One region of the Paenibacillus sp. FSL H3-0286 genome, then DNA from elsewhere that is predicted to be linked to it. Evidence: riboswitches for the same ligand, from Rfam matches in the RefSeq annotation. Region 1 holds a riboswitch; the other holds the start of a gene.

Evidence for each region. Region 1 has a riboswitch for cyclic di-AMP ahead of MHB37_RS00190 (3D domain-containing protein). Riboswitches for the same ligand answer to the same signal wherever they lie in the genome.
Region 2: another riboswitch for cyclic di-AMP. It lies ahead of MHB37_RS27040 (alpha/beta fold hydrolase); the one in region 1 lies ahead of MHB37_RS00190 (3D domain-containing protein).

The regions. Positions count from the first base shown of each region.
Region 1 is NZ_CP150285.1:40,008-49,397, reverse strand. It holds gene purR (pur operon repressor) at 81-908, opposite strand; gene ispE (4-(cytidine 5'-diphospho)-2-C-methyl-D-erythritol kinase) at 984-1,838, opposite strand; gene MHB37_RS00215 (small, acid-soluble spore protein, alpha/beta type) at 1,979-2,155, opposite strand; gene veg (biofilm formation stimulator Veg) at 2,299-2,574, opposite strand; gene yabG (sporulation peptidase YabG) at 2,851-3,753, opposite strand; gene rsmA (16S rRNA (adenine(1518)-N(6)/adenine(1519)-N(6))-dimethyltransferase RsmA) at 3,918-4,802, opposite strand; gene rnmV (ribonuclease M5) at 4,799-5,350, opposite strand; gene MHB37_RS00190 (3D domain-containing protein) at 5,527-6,693, opposite strand; cyclic di-AMP (ydaO/yuaA leader) riboswitch at 6,979-7,208, opposite strand; gene MHB37_RS00185 (TatD family hydrolase) at 7,407-8,177, opposite strand; gene MHB37_RS00180 (HD domain-containing protein) at 8,229-9,390, opposite strand, start outside.
Region 2 is NZ_CP150285.1:6,066,784-6,076,173, forward strand. It holds gene MHB37_RS27025 (cysteine desulfurase family protein) at 1-250, opposite strand, end outside; gene mnmH (tRNA 2-selenouridine(34) synthase MnmH) at 286-1,323, opposite strand; gene selD (selenide, water dikinase SelD) at 1,382-2,446, opposite strand; gene MHB37_RS27040 (alpha/beta fold hydrolase) at 2,961-3,770, opposite strand; cyclic di-AMP (ydaO/yuaA leader) riboswitch at 3,876-4,062, opposite strand; partial or broken gene MHB37_RS27045 (glyoxalase) at 4,309-4,419, shown strand; gene MHB37_RS27050 (hypothetical protein) at 4,497-4,670, opposite strand; gene MHB37_RS27055 (Nif3-like dinuclear metal center hexameric protein) at 4,755-5,549, opposite strand; gene MHB37_RS27060 (alpha-glucuronidase family glycosyl hydrolase) at 5,574-7,628, opposite strand; gene MHB37_RS27065 (endo-1,4-beta-xylanase) at 7,711-8,730, opposite strand; gene MHB37_RS27070 (glycoside hydrolase family 43 protein) at 8,775-9,390, opposite strand, start outside.

The DNA.
Region 1 (9,390 bases):
CATACATCGAGTAGTTTTCTTAATATTCCTTACGTTTTCGACAATTTCCACGCTTTTTGAAAATGTAAGAGAATGGCTAATCAAGAGGAAAAGTAGTTGCCCGGATGCGCCGAAATTCTCCGCTCTTTCGAGTCTACTTCACTTAGTTTTACCAAGGACACGTAATCGTGCAACAGACGCTCTTCCGTCTCTACAGCGCCTGATTCCACTAAAACGCCTACCCCTGCAACCTCGGCATTAAATTCACCGAGCAGATCGACCATACCACGTACAGTCCCTCCCGCCTTCATGAAGTCATCTACGATAAGTACTCGCGATTTCTCCTTGAGTGCACGTCTGGAGAGAGACATTGTGTGTATGCTTTTATGAGATCCTGATACGTAGTTAATACTTACTGCTGATCCCTCTGTAACCTGATGGTCACGTCGCACAAGCACTACCGGCAAGCCTAGCTGTGCTGCTGTTGCATAGGCTAGTGGAATGCCTTTCGTTTCAACGGTCATCACCACATCGATTTCCGATCCGTAAAAGGCCGTTGCGATGATCTTACCCGCCTGTTCCATCAAAGACGGCAACCCAAGTAGATCCGACATATACAAATAACCGCCAGGCAATATCCGGTCAGTCTGCTCTAGCTGCACACATAAGCGCTGCACAAAGGTAAGCGCCATATCTTTAGGCATAACCGGGATATAACGTACTCCACCCGCTGCACCAGCTAAAGTCTGCAGCTCTCCGATGCCTTCACCTTCAAATACTTCTTTTATGATTGCCAAATCTTCACTAATGGAGGACTTAGCCGCTCCATAGCGATCGGCAAATATAGACAGCGGCAGTAGTTCATGCGGCCGCTCAAGTAAAAACTGAGTCATGTCTACCAAACGTTGGCTTCTTTTTAATTTCTTCACGGAATGCTCCTCGCCAAAACCGAATATTTTAGAAAAATATATCACTTTTGTACGGGTTTACACAAGAGAAGCAGACTAATTCAGTGATCTCACTGCGTAGACTTCCTTGCAGAACCCTCGCAGTCCGTTGTAAATCCTTGCTACTTTAGACTGCTTGGACACTAACCCGAATACGGTAGGTCCGCTGCCTGACATCAGTACGCCATCTGCTCCAAGCTTTATCATCGCTTCCTTAAGCTGCTGAACCTCTGGATGCAGCTTTAGGGTAACATCTTCAAGCACGTTGCCCAGATGGTTGCACACGCCCCCAAAGTCTCCAGCTTCTATCGCTTGCTGCATCTTTCGAGCAGAAGGATGAACCGCTATATTATTGCTCCGAACGCGTCCATACACTTCTGCAGTCGATACATTGATCGGTGGTTTCGCCAACACAACCCAGCATTGTGGCGGGTTATTGATTGGTGTCAGCTTTTCGCCTCGTCCTGTAGCCAAGGCTGTGCCGCCTGTGACGCAGAAAGGTACATCAGAACCCAGCTCAGCGCCAAGCTCCTGTAGCTCCTGCGCAGGAATACCCAGACGCCACAGACGGTTTAGACCGCGTAGCGTAGCTGCGGCATCACTGCTGCCGCCAGCCAGGCCAGCCGCAACCGGAATTCTTTTATCCAGATGGATATGTACCCCATTCTTCACGTTATAACGGTCTTTAATAAGCCTTGCCGCCTGGAAAGCTAAATTTTTCTCGTCCAGGGGAATATAACCAGCCTGACTTGATATTATAATAGTATCCCTTGGCAGCTCAGACAGCTCTAAGCGGTCTGCTAAATCTACCATGGTCATAATCATTTCCACCTCATGAAAACCGTCAGCACGTTTGTGCAGCACATCCAGCATCAAATTAATTTTAGCTGGTGCCTTTTCATACATTTTCAAGGCGTTCACCCACCTTCAGCTTTTCCCGTAAAAACAACTTAACATATTATATGAGAAACTTCTAATGAAGTCCAATAATAAAAGGGTGTCGCCATTTAGACGCACCCTTTTTCAGTAATATTCACTTTATAGCCTAAAATTTAAGATTTCCGCGCAGCCTGTTCAGCAAGCTGTATCGCTTTTTTCACCATGTTGCCAGCGTCTTGAGTTGTAATTCCACCCCAGCCCTCACGTTCCACGGTTTCATAAAAACCCAGCTCCTTGGCTAACTCTGTCTTCAATTCCTCCGACATCATGCCTCGTTTTCTGCGGCTCATTACGGAATTCCTCCCTTATGAAAATAAATGATTAACCCGTTGCCCAATTAGTATGCTTGCTTAGCACACGGATCATGCACCAAATATTTGTCCCAAAAAACGCAAACAAAAAACAGCCTCCAAGGGAGACTGTTCGTGAAACATTAAGCTTTAATATACATAATCCGCATCTGCCCATCGTCTTCACAAACTGTGATTTCCACAGATTCAGTAAGTATATCGGCATAGCTATAGGAGACTCGCTTAAAAGTTTGCTGCTCCTGATCCAGTTTGACAATAAATACAGAAGGGTACGTTTCTTCCAGGACACCTGTGCGTTCAACGGTTTTACGACGACCTCCGTTTGCACGCAATGTGATCTTATGACCGACGTGAGCTTCAAGACTGCGTTTGATTTCCAACAGCGCGTTATTAGCCATTACCTGACGACCACCTCTTTTCTTGTCCATTATACAACTTTTTCAGGACAATGTCAAAGCAAATAAATAATTAATTATAGTTGATGCATATTTCGTTGTCAACGGAATTTTTTTGCGAGAAATCAGCGCCGGACTAATATCCTTGTTATCTGTAATATAGGCATTACAAAGAAAAAAAGAAAGGGTTAAGCTCAGCGCTCACCCTTTCTTTCGGATATTCTATTCAGCCCATTCAAATTACCTATATTCCTGACACCATAGACCTATCTCTGCCGCTTAAATGGCTGATGGTGTCACTTTTAGCGCCGACAGATTCTGCAGTCGCGGCATTCCGATGCGGAAGCTGCCACGGGTCTCAACACCACCAATACCCTGATTGCCGCTGATGGTATTATTCAGAACATCGCTAAGATTTACAGTATCCCTGATGGAAGTAAAGGATGATTTTGCTGCTACATACACGGGATCCAGAGCATGGATCAAAATTCGACCAGGTGAACTGGCAAAATTAGCTCCAGCTCCAAGTAAGGCCTCGAAATGAGATTGACAAGCACCGGCAACAATAGTCAACGCATCAAAATTCCGCTCATACTCCCTAGCTACCCTAATAGCAGCTATAAAGTTTTGCGAATTTTTATAGCTATTCAGACTATACAGATCGTAAGTATGCTGTTGCTTCAGTACCCCATCATGACCAGTGATCACTACAATATCTGGGCGTACACGGGGCAACAGCCGGTATAACGTATCAGCCATTGCAGATTCATGAACATGATGCCCTTCAGCGGGAATCCGCAGCTGCTCGTATAAGCTAAGGCTCTTATTCAAATATGCCGGATCGCCATCCAGATGCAGTACTTTACCTGGCACTTCAAAATAAGGAGCTTCCTTGGACGGTGGAGCCCATGTCCCCTCTGTTAGGGTTCCCCCGCTCCGCTGACTTTGCTCCTGACGGTCCTTCCGCAGCTGTGTCAGTGATTCCTTCGCTTTGATCTGTGCTTGCTGTCCCCGTTCCGTTATTCGGGTAGGAGGCACTTGAACCAGGTCATCCAGAGGAGAATCCGCCAACAGGCGGAAATCTGTGCCTTTAATGACGGCTCTATCCTGCACAATATTATCTACACGAAATGTTAAATCACCGCCATAAGATTTGCGAACGACCAAGTCTCCTAAATTCATTACAACCACCACCTCTACCCCATCGTATGGGCAAAGGCCTCAGTTGGTTCATAACTCAACATATTTTTAAAATATAAGAATGTATAATGCTCCACCAGAATAACATCCTTATATTTCTACGAGAAACGGTTGTCGTCCTTAAGACAACAACCGTTTCCTATTGCTTATTCAATTCCAGCGGCTAGCAAAACACCGCTTAAGCGGGCGTATTCTTCAAGACTGAGTGTTTCTCCGCGACGGGTCGGTTCAATACCCGCTTCTGCGAGTAATGCCTCCAGCTGCTCACGTCCTTGTTCAGGGAAGTAACGAGCCTTCAGATTGTTAGCAATCGTCTTGCGGCGCTGTGTGAAAGAAGCGTGAACCACTTCAAAGAAATGCTTCTCACTCTCCACCTTTACCGGAGGATGCTCTCTAACCTTCAGACGGATAACAGCAGACTCCACATTAGGTTGAGGGATGAATACCGTACGTGGCACGATACAGACGAGCTCAGGCTCGCTGTAGTACTGAACGGCAATGCTAAGACTTCCGTATTCCTTTCCACCTGGAGATGCAGCCATACGCTCCGCAACCTCCTTCTGAATCATTACAACGATGTTATCAAGGGGAAGCTTCTCTTCGAGCAGCTTCATCAGAATCGGAGTAGTCACATAATAAGGCAGGTTAGCAACCACACTGACCTTGTTCACAGTGGTGAAATCTTCCTTGAACATTTCCTGCAAGTTCACATTGAGGACATCATCGTTACGAACCTTAACATGGGGATAGGGGGAAAGTACGTCTTTTAATATTGGAATCAGTCTACGGTCAATCTCTACGGCAGTTACAGCACCCGCTGTTAGTGCCAGACGCTCCGTCAGCGCTCCAATTCCCGGCCCGATCTCCAGCGCCCCAGAATCGCTATCTAGTCCAGCAGCGTCTACAATCTTGTCCAAAATATTTTGATCAATCAAAAAATTCTGTCCCAGGCTTTTCTTGAACTTGAATCCATAACGTTGAATAATCTCTTTGGTCCGTTTTGGAGTCGAAATTTCCTCTCTACCACTCATGAAGTAATGCCTCCCTGATCAATTTGGGCGAGAGCCCCGGCAAATTCCTCCCGCGTAATCCCAAACATCGCCAGCCGCTTGTACAGCTGTTTGCCGTTACAATATCCGATTCCAAGCAAATTACCAAGCGCCATACGTCTTTCAGCAGCCCGAGGGTGTACAAGCATTCCAGCGGCCATAAGATCATCAATACCAATCAAAGCAGGTGCTCCTTCAAAAGAGGTATGTACATTACGCAGCGCATGACGAATCGCCTCTGGCGATGCATTCTCTACACCGATATCCCCTTTTCGAGTTGCGTCCTTCTCTGGAATAAAAGCATGCTTGCAGCCCGGCACCTTCGCTGAAACGATTTTACGAATTCGCTCCCCAGCATGGTCCGGGTCCGTAAGAATAATAACCCCTCTACGTTCCATAGCAAGCGCGATCTTAGCAATTACAGTCCGGTTTACAGCAGAGCCGCCTGTCTCAATGGTATCCGCTTCTACAGCACGCTTAATGGCTACGGTATCGCTTTTGCCTTCAACGACGATTAATTCCTTAATCATATTTCTTGACTCCTTCCAAAAAAAGCAAAAAGAAGAGGATTCGCTCCTCTTCTTTTGGTTAAAGAATGTATAAGTGATGAGCGGTTGCTCTGCGATCAACGAAATGATCATCCAGCGTTCCTTAACGGTTATCATCACTATAGCTTATCAAAGGATTTTTTGCAAAAGCTTCAGTTCTAGTTAAGCTCTGGTTTCACAGGTCCAATCACATAAACGGTACGTGATTTACGGCCGAAATTACGAGCATGGCTCAGGGAATCATAATAGACATCCACTTTATTGCCTTTAATGGCACCGCCAGTATCCTCTGCACGGCGGAATCCAAGCCCATCGATATAAACCCACCAGCCAATAGGAATTACATTCGGATCTACTGCAATTGTACGACCTTCCGTTACGCGTGTTCCGGAGGCAGTTTTAGTACCTATCCCTGGCTCTTCTGACGAATAAGCTGTCATGGAGACGTTCTTAATCATCTTCTTGTACTCAAAGTCTACGCCAGCCTTGCTTGTGACGTTCTTAGTCTTAGCGCTAACTTTAGTCGTTTTGGAGGTAGTGCTTGATTTGGAAGTTGTTGTAGCTTTAGCAACTACAGTAGGCTTAGGAAGTGCTTTAGTACCAACGGCAATGATCTTATCTTTTGTTACCGTTTGTACTTCCTTGCCGATCATGCGCATAGAGGCCAGTTCTCCGTCTTGATAGATCTTTTCAATATGCTGAACCATGACGCCTGGTTTGCCTGCCTGTGCCACTCTAACTGTTCCCACAGTAAGGGAGGGATCTGCTGTCTTAATAACACGGAAAGGTAAGTTAGTTGTTCGCTGTACCGTTTGCTTGTTGATACGAACGATCTTAATCTCCATGTCAGCAGAGATGGTGGTGTCTAACGAAGGAAAAATCTTATCATAGCCTTCTAGGTTGATACCCAGTTTGTCAATCGCTTGACCGATAGTGTCTTCGGTCGTATATAACGTTTTTGTTGCTCCGTCCGCAGTAAGGCTAAATTTCTGCGCACGATTGATAACGACACGGTCACCGTCTTTTATTTCATCACTCAGACCTAAAGATAATTCATCATGCGGCTGCAGCGAAATTTGCTCTTTCTCCAACACATCACCAAGAAGTGCTTCTCGCGTTTCAAGTGTCTGTGTTTGCCCGTCTATTACTAAAACTAATTGTTTATTACTTTGACCGTGTACGTACAGCAGAATTAACAGCGCGATTGCGATTGAAATCACACCTGCAAGTAAAAGTACGCGAGTATTTACTTGCTCCCACCGTAATGCGAAAGACCTGCTGGATGACTGCGAATCATGGGATACCTCTGGTTGGAATAAGCCCATTCTCTCCATCCTCCTTACATAGCCTCGTCGTCAATTTGTATATCATGAGGACTGAATTTCTTTGACGAAACTATTTGAGATTGTCACAGGATACGCACGTATTAACTTAGCGTCTCCTGCTCATGGATCGCCTGCTCGGCACAGCTACTCCCACACCTGTTATATAACAGTATGCGGGCAACATTCAGTTTATTCAAAAATAAAGAAGCCTAAAAAGAGTTCTCTTGAGGACTCTTTCGTGGCTTCTCCGATGTCAGAATACGCGGGAATGTTTGTGCACGAGGTTGCCTCTCTTACTTGCGCTTACGGGGTTAGCTGTCGGGTTCGGACGAAAGAGAGACGCCCTATTTCAGGTCACCCGCTCACGGCGGTTGCCCTTAAATTCACCCCAAAGACCACGTGAAGAAATCAAATATTGTTCTGCGGCAATTCCTAGTCGTATTCAAGATACAGGCATGCGGCAGTTCAATATTGGTTCCCCCGTTCTCCATACGGAGACTCAGCGAGACGATCCATGAATCAATGGCTGTCACAATAACAACAGCTCACATCACTGAAAAGATGATATCCTGTTTTGATGCATGTTGTAAAGGACGATTCAACCACGTTTACGCAAATATATGGTTAAAATATTGTAATAATCAGCCGTTTTTATATTAAAAAAGTTTAATATATCGGCCATTCTCTATTTTTCACCCGTTTTACTCCTGTTTTCAGACAATCCCAAATCGTTCCAGTGCGTTCGCATACGTAATTTTAGCCAATTCTTCCCATGTTAACCCTTTAATTTCAGCCGCAGCCTCTGCTACTAACTTCACATGAGCACTCTCATTTCGCTTGCCTCGGAAGGGGTGTGGAGTCAAATATGGAGCGTCTGTTTCGATCAATAATCTGTCCAATGGCGTCTGTGCAAGCACCTCTTTAGGCACTCTGGCATTTTTGAACGTGATCGGTCCTCCAAATGACAAATGAAATCCTAGGTCTAGACACATTTTTGCGGTTTCCCAGCTGCCTGAGAAAGAATGCATTACGCCACCAATTTCATTTGCTTTTTCCTCCCGTAAAATCCGTACGACATCTTCATGGGCATCACGGTCATGTATACAGATTGGCATTTTTAGTTCACGGGCTAGTCCAATTTGTTTGCGGAAGACCTCCTGCTGCACATCCTTGGGAGAGGTATCCCAATAATAATCCAACCCAATCTCTCCGATGGCCACCACTTTCTCATGGCTGCAAAGAGAGGCGATCCAATCGAGGTCCCCCTCTTTCATATCAATCGCATCCTGTGGATGCCAGCCCACCGCTGCATAAATATAATCATAAGATTCAGCCAGCTTCATCGTTGAAGGGATCGTTTCCCGATTAAATCCAATATTGATCATCTTGCTAACTCCGGCCTCTACTGCACGAGCTATAACTTCCTCGCGATCCTCGTCGAATTGAGGCGCATCTAAATGTGTATGTGTGTCGAACAGATACATTTTAAAGCTCACTCCTTGTTGTTTTTATCAATAGTTCCATAAATATTTGTATTATTTTGCAAAAATCTCTGCTACAGAAGAGGGCAACCGTGTAAGGGCTTTTTTCAGCTTATCCTGTGGGAAATATAGGTGATATCTGCCACGATGAATTCCGCTTATTGAGCGCACAATATCCGATACCTCTGAAATTTCCCGCAATTGCTCATTGCGATCAAGCAGTAAAATTTGATTATTGTCGAAGGCTGCTCCTGGACGGAACACATCATAAGGCAAATCTGTCGGATAATCAATCTCTAAGTCATATTCTGGGTTAAGTCCCGCTCCCGCAAAACTGCTGCGGATTTCCGTAATCATATCTGTATCCAAATTCTCGATCTCTACATATTTATACAGTTTACGATGAATAAAACGGGTACACAAGTCGCTTAATAACTCATCTTCTTCAAGTGTCCATTGCATAAAAGCAGTCTGTACCAGTGCCTCATCAAGCATTAAATATTGCTTCACTGTTACTTCTCCTCGAAAGAGATCTTCTAGCGGAGCGATCATAAAGCGAAATTTGTACTCCTCTTGGAACAATTCTTTAGCTCTACGGAAGATTTGACGCAAAATAATTTCAGAGCTGCGCGTCACCGGATGAAAATATACCTGCCAGTACATTTGATAACGCGACATTAAATAATCTTCAATGGCATGCATACCTGATTCTTTTACTACAATCCGCCCATTATAAGGACGAAGCATTCTCAAAATCCGATCAATGTCGATGGTTCCATAGTTTACACCTGTATAGTACGCATCACGCAGCAAATAATCCATACGATCAGCATCCAGCGGACTGGAAACCAAATTGACAACAATTTCATGCTGATATGTCTTAGAGATAACTGAGGCTACTTTACGAGGAAAATCTTCCTCCACATCACGCAATATTTCGGTGATCTCCGTGTCCTCCAAAATAATTCGGCAGGTCCAATCCTCATGGTTCATTTCAAAAGCTTCTTCTATAGAATGTGAAAATGGACCATGCCCTAAATCATGCAGCAAAGCCGCACACAAAGTAAGCAAACTTTCTTCAGGAATCCAATCCTTATACCCGCTGCGCTCAAATTGCGAAATGATTCTGCGTGTAATTTCATATACTCCTAAAGAATGAGAAAAACGACTATGCTCTGCACCATGAAAAGTGAGATATGAGGTACCTAACTGGCGA
Region 2 (9,390 bases), 1.0 Mb from region 1:
ACGTTTGGGCTACTCCTTTAATGACAGTATTATTAGACTCACTACCCCCACTGGTAAAAAGCACCTCACCCGGCGCACAATTCAGGAAATCAGCCACCTGTGTTCTTGCCTGCTCTATTCCGAGTTTAGCTTCCCGCCCCAAAGAATGACTGCTTGAAGGATTCCCAAAATGACCGTAAAGATAAGGGATCATAACCTCTGCTACTTCCTTATCTACTGGTGTTGTAGCGTTGTAATCTAAATAGATCATATTAAGTAAAGCCCCCTTTAACCATAACGCGAAACTTATACTTCTTGATGTTTAAAAAAAGAACGCACAGCAGTCTCAGCTTCATCCAGATTATTCACTTTAAAAGTAACTCTCTCAATGCCTTCATACTGAGTGGACGTATAATCGTATCTAGGGTCGTAGTAATACTCTAACAGCAGCGCCACAGCTTCGCCGAACAAATCTGCCTGCAAGCATCGCTCGATTTCTGCCGCAATAGGGATATGAATTCGGGATTTAATACTCCGAAATGCAGAAATACATTGCTCCTTGTATTCTTCTGGCCGGTAATCCTCAAGGATTTGCTCCACTCTGGCATGCAAAGGCATCTCAATCCAGATCTGCGTTCCGCTCTCTTTTTGCTCGGCCATAAATGGGGGCATTACTACCTTACCAATCTTTTTGCTCTCCGCTTCAAATAGTACATAAGGAGAATCCCCGATCTTAATTAACTCCTCTAAAAGAAGACTATCGAACGTTTTTTGATTGTTCGCACGAAGGCCAATCTCACCAAAAATAGAACCGCGATGACCTGCCATCCCTTCCAAATCCAGAACGGGGTAGCCTTGCGCTTTCAGGCGGTGTAACAGATTGGTTTTACCTGTGCCTGTATTTCCGTGAATCACATAAGACTTCGCCTTACATTCATAGGACTCCAATTCGTCGAGCACCCATTTACGATAAGCCTTATAGCCGCCTATCAGCCGGTAAGCATGAATATCCATTAAAGAGAGTACGGTCGCAGTTGTACGGCTGCGCATACCTCCCCTCCAGCAGAATACAGCTTTGTCTCCTTGAATCGCTGCAAATTCTTTGACAAAAGAAGGCAGTTTTGCCGCAGCAATCTCCAAACCACGTTCTTTCGCGGCCTGCACACTTGTCTGTTTATACAACGTCCCTACTTCAGCCCGTTCCTGATCATCAAAAAAAGGAATATTCAAACTATCCGGCAGCGTTGCATCTTTATATTCAGAAGGAGATCTAACATCAATAATGGTGATCTGCTTCTTGTTTTTTAACACTCTAAGTTCTTCCAGTGTAATGTCCTGAAACAATATGCTCTCTCCTCTGGTGGCTAACCTTTATAATTTGCTCTAAGCTGATATACAACAGTTATTCCACAGCAGCTATAACTGTAATCTGACCCGGATGCTCTTCCGTTACCTCTCCGATCAATGCCGCTTCTACCCCTGCATCTACTAACTCTTTTAGCAAATCTTCGCTTTGTTCAGGGGCCACAGAGATCAGCAATCCGCCAGAAGTCACAGCGTCACATAGAATATAGCGGCTTAGTTGGTCCATCTCTTCCGGATAAAGAATGCTGCCTTCCAGATGGGCAAAGTTATTCTTAGTGCCTCCTGGAACAAATCCCTGTTCCGCAAGCTCTCTTACTCTTGGCAGCATAGGTACATCGCCTTGACGAATGATCAGGCCCGTGCCGCTCCCTTTAGCCATTTCCGAGGCATGTCCCAGTAGCCCAAATCCGGTAACATCTGTACAAGCATGTACATCATAAGGCTCCATGATTTCAGCCGCTTTTTTATTCAAAGTAGACATTACTGTCGTAAGGCGTGTGGTTTCTTCAGGAGATAGCTGATCCTTTTTAATGGAAGTTGTTAAGATCCCCACACCGATAGGCTTCGTTAGAACCAGCTTGTCTCCCACCTTGGCGCCCGCATTCGTTCTTACTTTGTCAGGATGCACAAGGCCCGTAACGGCCAATCCGAATTTGGGCTCTTTATCGTCGATGGAATGTCCGCCCACAAGAGTAGCTCCTGCTTCCTGTACTTTATCCGCTGCACCGCGCAAAATGTCACCGAGAATGCTTTTATCTAAAACAGAAATAGGGAAGGCCACAATATTAAGCACCGTAAGCGGCTTTCCACCCATCGCATAAATATCGCTTAATGCATTGGCTGCTGCAATTTGACCAAATGAATAGGGATCATCCACGATCGGCGTGAAAAAATCAACAGTTTGCACTAACGCTAATTCATCACTTAAACGGTACACCCCTGCATCATCACTAGTGTCCAGACCTACAAGTAGATCCGGGTTAGGAACAGTTGGTGGCAGACTGCGAATAACCTGCATGAGATCAGCGGGACCGATTTTGCAGCCGCAGCCCCCTTTTGAAGATAATGAAGTCAGTTTTATAGTTTCAGCTTGAGACATCATGACTCAGCTCCTTTAGTATGAATTATCTTAATCTTACACGAGTAGATCGCATTGTACAAAATGCAAGAGTAGCAGATGTGCTGCTTGTTACGCCTTCCTCTATACACTTACCATCACTACTTAGGTCTACCGTTCTTTCCCACGTCGGGTGAGCTATATTTGATGCTGTGGTAGGGTGGGTCATTAAGTGGCGTTCTAGGTACAAAATGCTTGTAAATGTTCAACATCCATCGGTTAGTAAAATAACAAGGCTGGCTCATTCGTAGATTTTACTACTGATAAGCCAGCCTTTAGTTGGATGTCCATTATATTAGGGAAATCCTCCCTAAAAACATCCTATTATTAGGGAAGTTTTCCCTAATCCATGTTCTAGGAGCCATAATCTCCTTCACTTTAGGGAGAATTCCCCTAAAGTTCAACCCAAAAGGACGTCCCATAGCCAGCTCGTGCTCCCTGGCTATGGGACGTCTTTTTTCTCACTTAAACGCTTCGCTTGTGAAGGTCTCCCAATAGATCAGCTAATCTGCTGACTGCCCTGCTGCTTCTCTAAGAAACGCTGAAGAATCGCATTGAATTGCTCCGGCTGGCACAGATTACTTGGATCTAATGCGTTCGGAATAATCGCCAACTGCGCCTGCGGCAGCTGAGACACCATTTCCTTCATACAATTCACTCCAAATTCATTAAAGTCCCCCACAATACATAATGCAGGACGTTTAAAAGCCTTTAAACATCTGGTGTAATCAACATGGCTCGTAGCCAGCCTTTGCCGATATAACTCCCGGGGGCGTTTGTCCAGCAGTCCTCTTCTAATCTCATTGTAGGCCAGACTCCAGCGCTCTCGGTACATCATCCGAATCGAAGGCAACACCAGCTCGCTTGGGAGATAATACATTAGTAAACTGCAATATGCTGCCATAGTTTGTATTTTCCCTACTATTGTTGATCCGTGAGTCCTACAAAAGCTATCCGCGACCACAATTGCTTTTACACGCTCAGGATATTGTTTGGCAATATGCTGAACGACTAAGCCACCATAGGCGATTCCTACAAAAACTGCTTCACGGATACCTAGGTCATTCAACAGCATAATCAGATCCAGACATTGCGTCTCAATAATCTCATGTGGGGCCTCCAGCAGTTTACCAGACTTGCCATTCCCCCGTAAATCGCACAAAATCACTTTATATTTATCGGAAAAATACTCCAGCTGTGGTTTGAACATACTGTGTGTTAATCCATGTCCATGGATAAACACAACCGGAGTGCCAGTTCCATTGATTTCATAATAGAGCGAAGTTCCGTTCAGTTTAGCGATAGGCAAAGGTAACACCTCTTTCATAATAAATTCTACGACTATATCTGCTTAAAAACGCAGCAAAAAACCACAGAGGGATTCTCTGTGGCTATTCATCACTAAACACGCCATTCATCCTCTCTCCATACGCTTACGAGGTTAGCTGTCGGATTCGGGCAGTGAGAGTTGCCCTACCTGCAGGGATGCATATTATGCACCCGGAACAGGATTCACCCCATAACCAGTGCCGACTCTCACATCGGCTGCCAGTTGTTGGTTCCCCCGCTTTCCAGAAACGGAAATTAAGCGGATTGCTTATGTAATTGTAAATTTAAGATAATTCTCAGTTCTGAGATGAATCATACTCTTGTAAGGTTTTCTTGTAAAGGAGGGCTCTGGTCAAAATAATGTTGAAAGCAATGCTTTTCATTTCATATTAAGCATACTCTTCATTTTCTCTTTCTTTTGCTCTTGTTTACTCGTTTTCTTAAGAAAAACAGCTCTGAAGCAAGCGAAAAAGGGGGTGATTCACCAGTACTTTCCTATTTAATAAGAAACGACAATCTTCAATACCAATATTGGGCCAGTTTCTGTACCTTGGGGTGTTCGTCGTTTCTATGTCCCCGATCCGTTTGGCAAGCTTGTTAATATTATTTCACATGAACAGCACGAATGATTTCATAAAAAAGAAAAAAGCTAAGCAGAATCAGAGATCTCCCCCTGTCCACTTAGCTTCCTTTTACAATACTATGGCTACAAAAGATCGGCGTTTTTCAATGCATGCTCCCAGCTTGGAAAAAAGAACAGCGCACTTCTCATAAGCTCTGGGTCGCTTTGCTTCACTTGTTTTTTACTGATCGAGCTTCCGTCGCTTTGCAGCTTTTTGATGCGACTTAATACTTCATCAGCCTCCAAAGGAATTTCCATTGAAACACTCCTTTCTCAGTGACCTGTTTCCCTTCATTTTCTCCATAATATGTTTATTTATTCCGTACTCTTAATTTCCCCAGATTAAACCATCTGATAGATGGGTTGTTCAGCAATGAACCGGGTAGGAAGCATGGGATATTTGTCTGCTAAGATTTCAGCTAAATATTTCATCCCCGGTGCTTCACTCTCCGCATGACCTAACATGATGAGCGCTTTAGATCTGCCTTGGTGCCCTGCATCCCGCACATATTCCGGAGTCTCCCACTCTGGTCCCTCTCCAGCGATAATTAAATCAAGATTGTGATCATTAAAAAGCGGAATAGCCATCATCCCGCCTCCTCTGTAACCTACTAATATCCCTACGCGTTTGCAGGACAGAGACAGGTCACCAGCAGCGCGTACATAAGAGATGCCTAGCTTACTTTTAATATACTGAGCAGCTTCCATTACAGTCATAGCAGGAATAGTGAGAATCGTAGCAGCCGCTTGCTGCTCTTCCACATAGTCTGACCAATCCAGCTCTCGCAGCAAGCCCATCATAATCCCATCCGGCTCTTGCCGATGCCAATAATCATGATAACGAAAAATAGCTATTGGGGAATGTTCGATCAGACTTTTTTTCGCATGATAAACCGGATCACCTTCTAACCACTCGCTCGCTGCATGATGGCTATAAAATACACCTTCATGCGTGATCAGCAAATTGGCTCCTAACGCTATTGCTTGCTCCACAATATTTTGTGTGGCAGAGAAGGCCGTAATAATCCCTGTGACTTCAGTTTCCGGTTCCCCTGGGTTCAGAATATCCACAGTCCCTTCTACCTGTTCCACAGTTCCCATTAAATCTTTCAAAATCGCTCTAATCGTGAGGCTCACTATCATCATCCCTCGAATCGAAATCTAATAAATCTTTCTGCCTTTAAGATCCTCAATTCCGCTCTTGCGGTAAAAATACGTATTGATCCGATCTCTCCATTCCTGCGCATGCTCTGCTTGCTCTTCAAGACGTTGCTTCACTTGCACATACAATCCACTCTCCATGCTGCCTTCAAGTGATTCCCATGTTGCTAGAAGCTGTGCAGCCTGCTCTGCCCCCTCGAAATGAGTATCGTAGATATGTTGTATAACCGTTTGCCCCGATTGCAGAACATGCGTGTATGGAACATGATGGAAGAACAGCAGCAGCTCTTCTGGACAAGACGCTAGATTCTCATAATTTGATGCGTTAAGACCCATATACTGTCCGCTATACCCCGTTCCCGATTTGACTGAACGATCCACACCAATGCCCTTATGATCCGCATAATGGTACGTTCCCCACTTGGCGTATTCATATCCATCCACATTCGGCCCATAATGATGATCCGGATTAACCATCCAGCCCACACCTAATGGAGCTGTGTAAGATTCGTAAATCCTCCATGAGTCCATTAACATCCCGCGAATAGCAGCCACTAGACCTTTATCAGTGCCAAAGGTAAGGCGAATCCATTCCTCAGCTATTTCTTTTGCCGTCAGCTCCGGATTCCAAATTAATCTCCCATATCCATACAGATTGGCTTGAGCTAACCCATGCCCCGTCCAGTTCATGTCATCCCCGACATTAGTTACAGCAGCCACACCATTATACTTATTTCCCCACACCGATCCGTCCACAATATGTTTCACAAGCGTAGTTTGCCCTTTGGCATAAGTATTGAAATCAAGGACTTCTTTCCACTGTGGAACGAGATAACAGAGATGCCGCTGCTGCCCTGTATATTCTTGAGCAATCTGAAACTCCATCAGATGATTGGTATGTTCCAGTGCGCCAAACAGCGGAGATACCGGTTCTCTAACTTGAAAATCCATCGGTCCGTTCTTGATTTGCAGCACTACATTATCATTAAATCGGCCATCCAATGGTTTGAAATGATCATACGCTGCTCTGGCCCGATCTGTCTTACGGTCACGCCAATCCTGCTTGCAGTTATATACGAAACAACGCCAAATCACGATTCCGCCAAACGGCTCCAGTGCTTCTCCCAGCATATTAGCGCCATCGGCATGGTCACGCCCGTAAGTGAATGGTCCAGGTCGATTTTCTGAATCTGCTTTGACCACAAACCCGCCAAAATCAGGGATCACTCGATAAACCTCACCCGCCTTATCTTTCCACCATTGCCGCACCGCTGGGTCCAGTGGATCAGCTGTCTCTAATGCTCCGATCTGTATCGGACTGGCGAAGTTAGCACTGAGGAATAGCTTAATTCCGTATACGCGGAATATTCCTGCAATTAACGCGATATCAGGCAAATATTGCTCCGTTATAAATAGAGATTCAAGCTCATGAACATTCACATTGTTAATCGAAATCGCGTTGATCCCCACAGAGGACATCAATCTGGCATAATCACGCAGCCGCTTTGTATCGTTAAGAAATTGATTGGACTCGTAAAAAAAGGACCGTCCAGCATAGCCACGTTCAATACTGCCATCAAAATTATCCCAGTGATTAATCATTCGCAGGCCGTTCACCGGACTCATAGACAAATTCAGAGCGTCTATTTCGCTTTCTGTTCCTATCAGCCGTAACAGATGGAATACGCCATACAATATTCCAACAGGCGTTGAAGCACCGACAGCGATACATTGCTCAGTAGCGTTTGTACGTATAAGGAAACCTTCAGGACCCAGTGAATCGGTTCGTTCTCCTGCGAATACTCTACTAATTAATGGATTCCCCCCTTGGAAGGTTCCTATAACGATACACGGTCCTTCAGGTTTCGCTGTGAGCAGTGGCGCTTTGCCCAGCATAGAGGTCATCCCCTGTATGAATTCCGCGGCTGCCGCCTGAATCGTCTCGTTGTCCTCCGTTACTACCAACTCAACACACCAATCTATATATTGATTGTATAGAGATCCTGATTTCAGCTGACCATAATTGAGCCAAGCCTCATAAGCGGTATTTGTCATGTTTATTCCTCCCGTATAAATAACCCGCCCTGGATTGAAAAGGACGGGTTCATGATTCGCAAGCTTGAGCAGGTTACCCGCTCTATGATTTGGTGACAGCGTTAAGCAATTGGTGATACGCTGGCTTAGGATTATGCTGCTCATCGAATAGAAATGGCCAATTTTTCCGTCCCCGAACAGGGAAGCCGTCCAGCCATGTATAGTCATCCGCTGCTCCCCAGAAAGTGACTGAGCTAATCACGTCGCGGTATTCTTTCAACAGAGCAAACATCGCTTCATAGCGCTCTGCCTGTAGCTCGAGCAGTTCGGCAGGTGCAACCTTTAAATCCATTCGTTTGTCATCGAAACGGAACATGGACACATCCAGCTCTGTCAATTGGAGCTGAAGCCCTAAAGATGCATACTTCTCAATAGCAGCACGTATTTCATCTAAGTCCGGATCGTATAGATTCCAGTGGGCTTGCAATCCGACGCCATGGATCGGCACTCCTTGTTCCAGCAGCGACTTCACCATTTTATAGATTTTGTCACGCTTAAGAGGATTAGACTCGTTATAGTCGTTGTAGAATAATAAAGCCTTAGGATCGGCTTCATGAGCGAATTCAAAAGCTTTGCCGATAAACTCCGGTCCGACAATATCCAGCCACTTTGACTGGCGAAGAAGTTCTTCTCCTTCATCTGCAATAACTTCATTTACAACATCCCAAGCATAGATATCTTCCTTGTAACGCCTAACCACGGTCTGAATATGTGATTTGAGCCGTGCAAGCAATGTCTCTTTGCTTACAGGCCCGCCCTTCTTATCCTCAAACAACCAGTCCGTAGTCTGGTTATGCCAGACTAAAGTATGCCCACGCATAGCCATATGATGTTTTCGGGCGAAGGCAACCAACTGATCTGCTAGTTTAAAGTTATAACTGTCTTCAAGCGGATGCAAACTTTCAAACTTCATCTCATTCTCAGCGGTAATGCTATTGAAATGATAGGCGAGCAAATGCTCCTGTGATTGTATCGTCAACGGGTTAACGGCTGCGCCAATTTTGAAATCCTCAGCAAATATTGTTTTTAGTGCAGGTTCTGTGTAATCACTAGCTTGTCTCAACAAGTTCCCTCCTGACAAACGCATTTATATCAGTATTCGAATAATTAAGACTGATAATCGAACCAATCGAAGTAGGCAGGCACCTCAGCCACCTTGCCATGACCTGTTGCATATAATCCGATAAGAACACCCGTAAATCCATTTCCTTTTACGGCTTGAGGAGATAATGGATACGCTGCTGCTGTTGATAGCTTATTCCACTCCTGCCCATCCAAAGAATAAAGGAAGCTGTATTCGGTAAGCTCAGCCTTAACTTTCAAATAAATTCGCTCGGCAGTAGTTGGAACCTCTGCCGCTGTATGGGTTACTCCATCCATAGTCACATGAGCTGTAATCACTTTTTGCCCGTTTTTTTGAACAAGTCCAATTTCATAATGAGCATTCTCATCTAATCTGGCGCAAAGTCCAGCTTCCACATCAGCAATAGATGAAGGCATTTCAAGCAGCGTGCTCCATTCTGCCGAAGTATGCTGCTGTCTTCTGCCTACAAAAGCCACTTGGCCTACTTCACTGAGACCTGCAGATTGTCCTCGAAGAGATAACCATCCCTGTCTTTCGTTTAAGGACCAGCTTCCCTCAGCCGGATTCCGCAGAAAGGCTAATCCCAGCGGCAATACTTGATCATCAAAATCATATCTTCCACTAGTCTTAGGTTTTGGC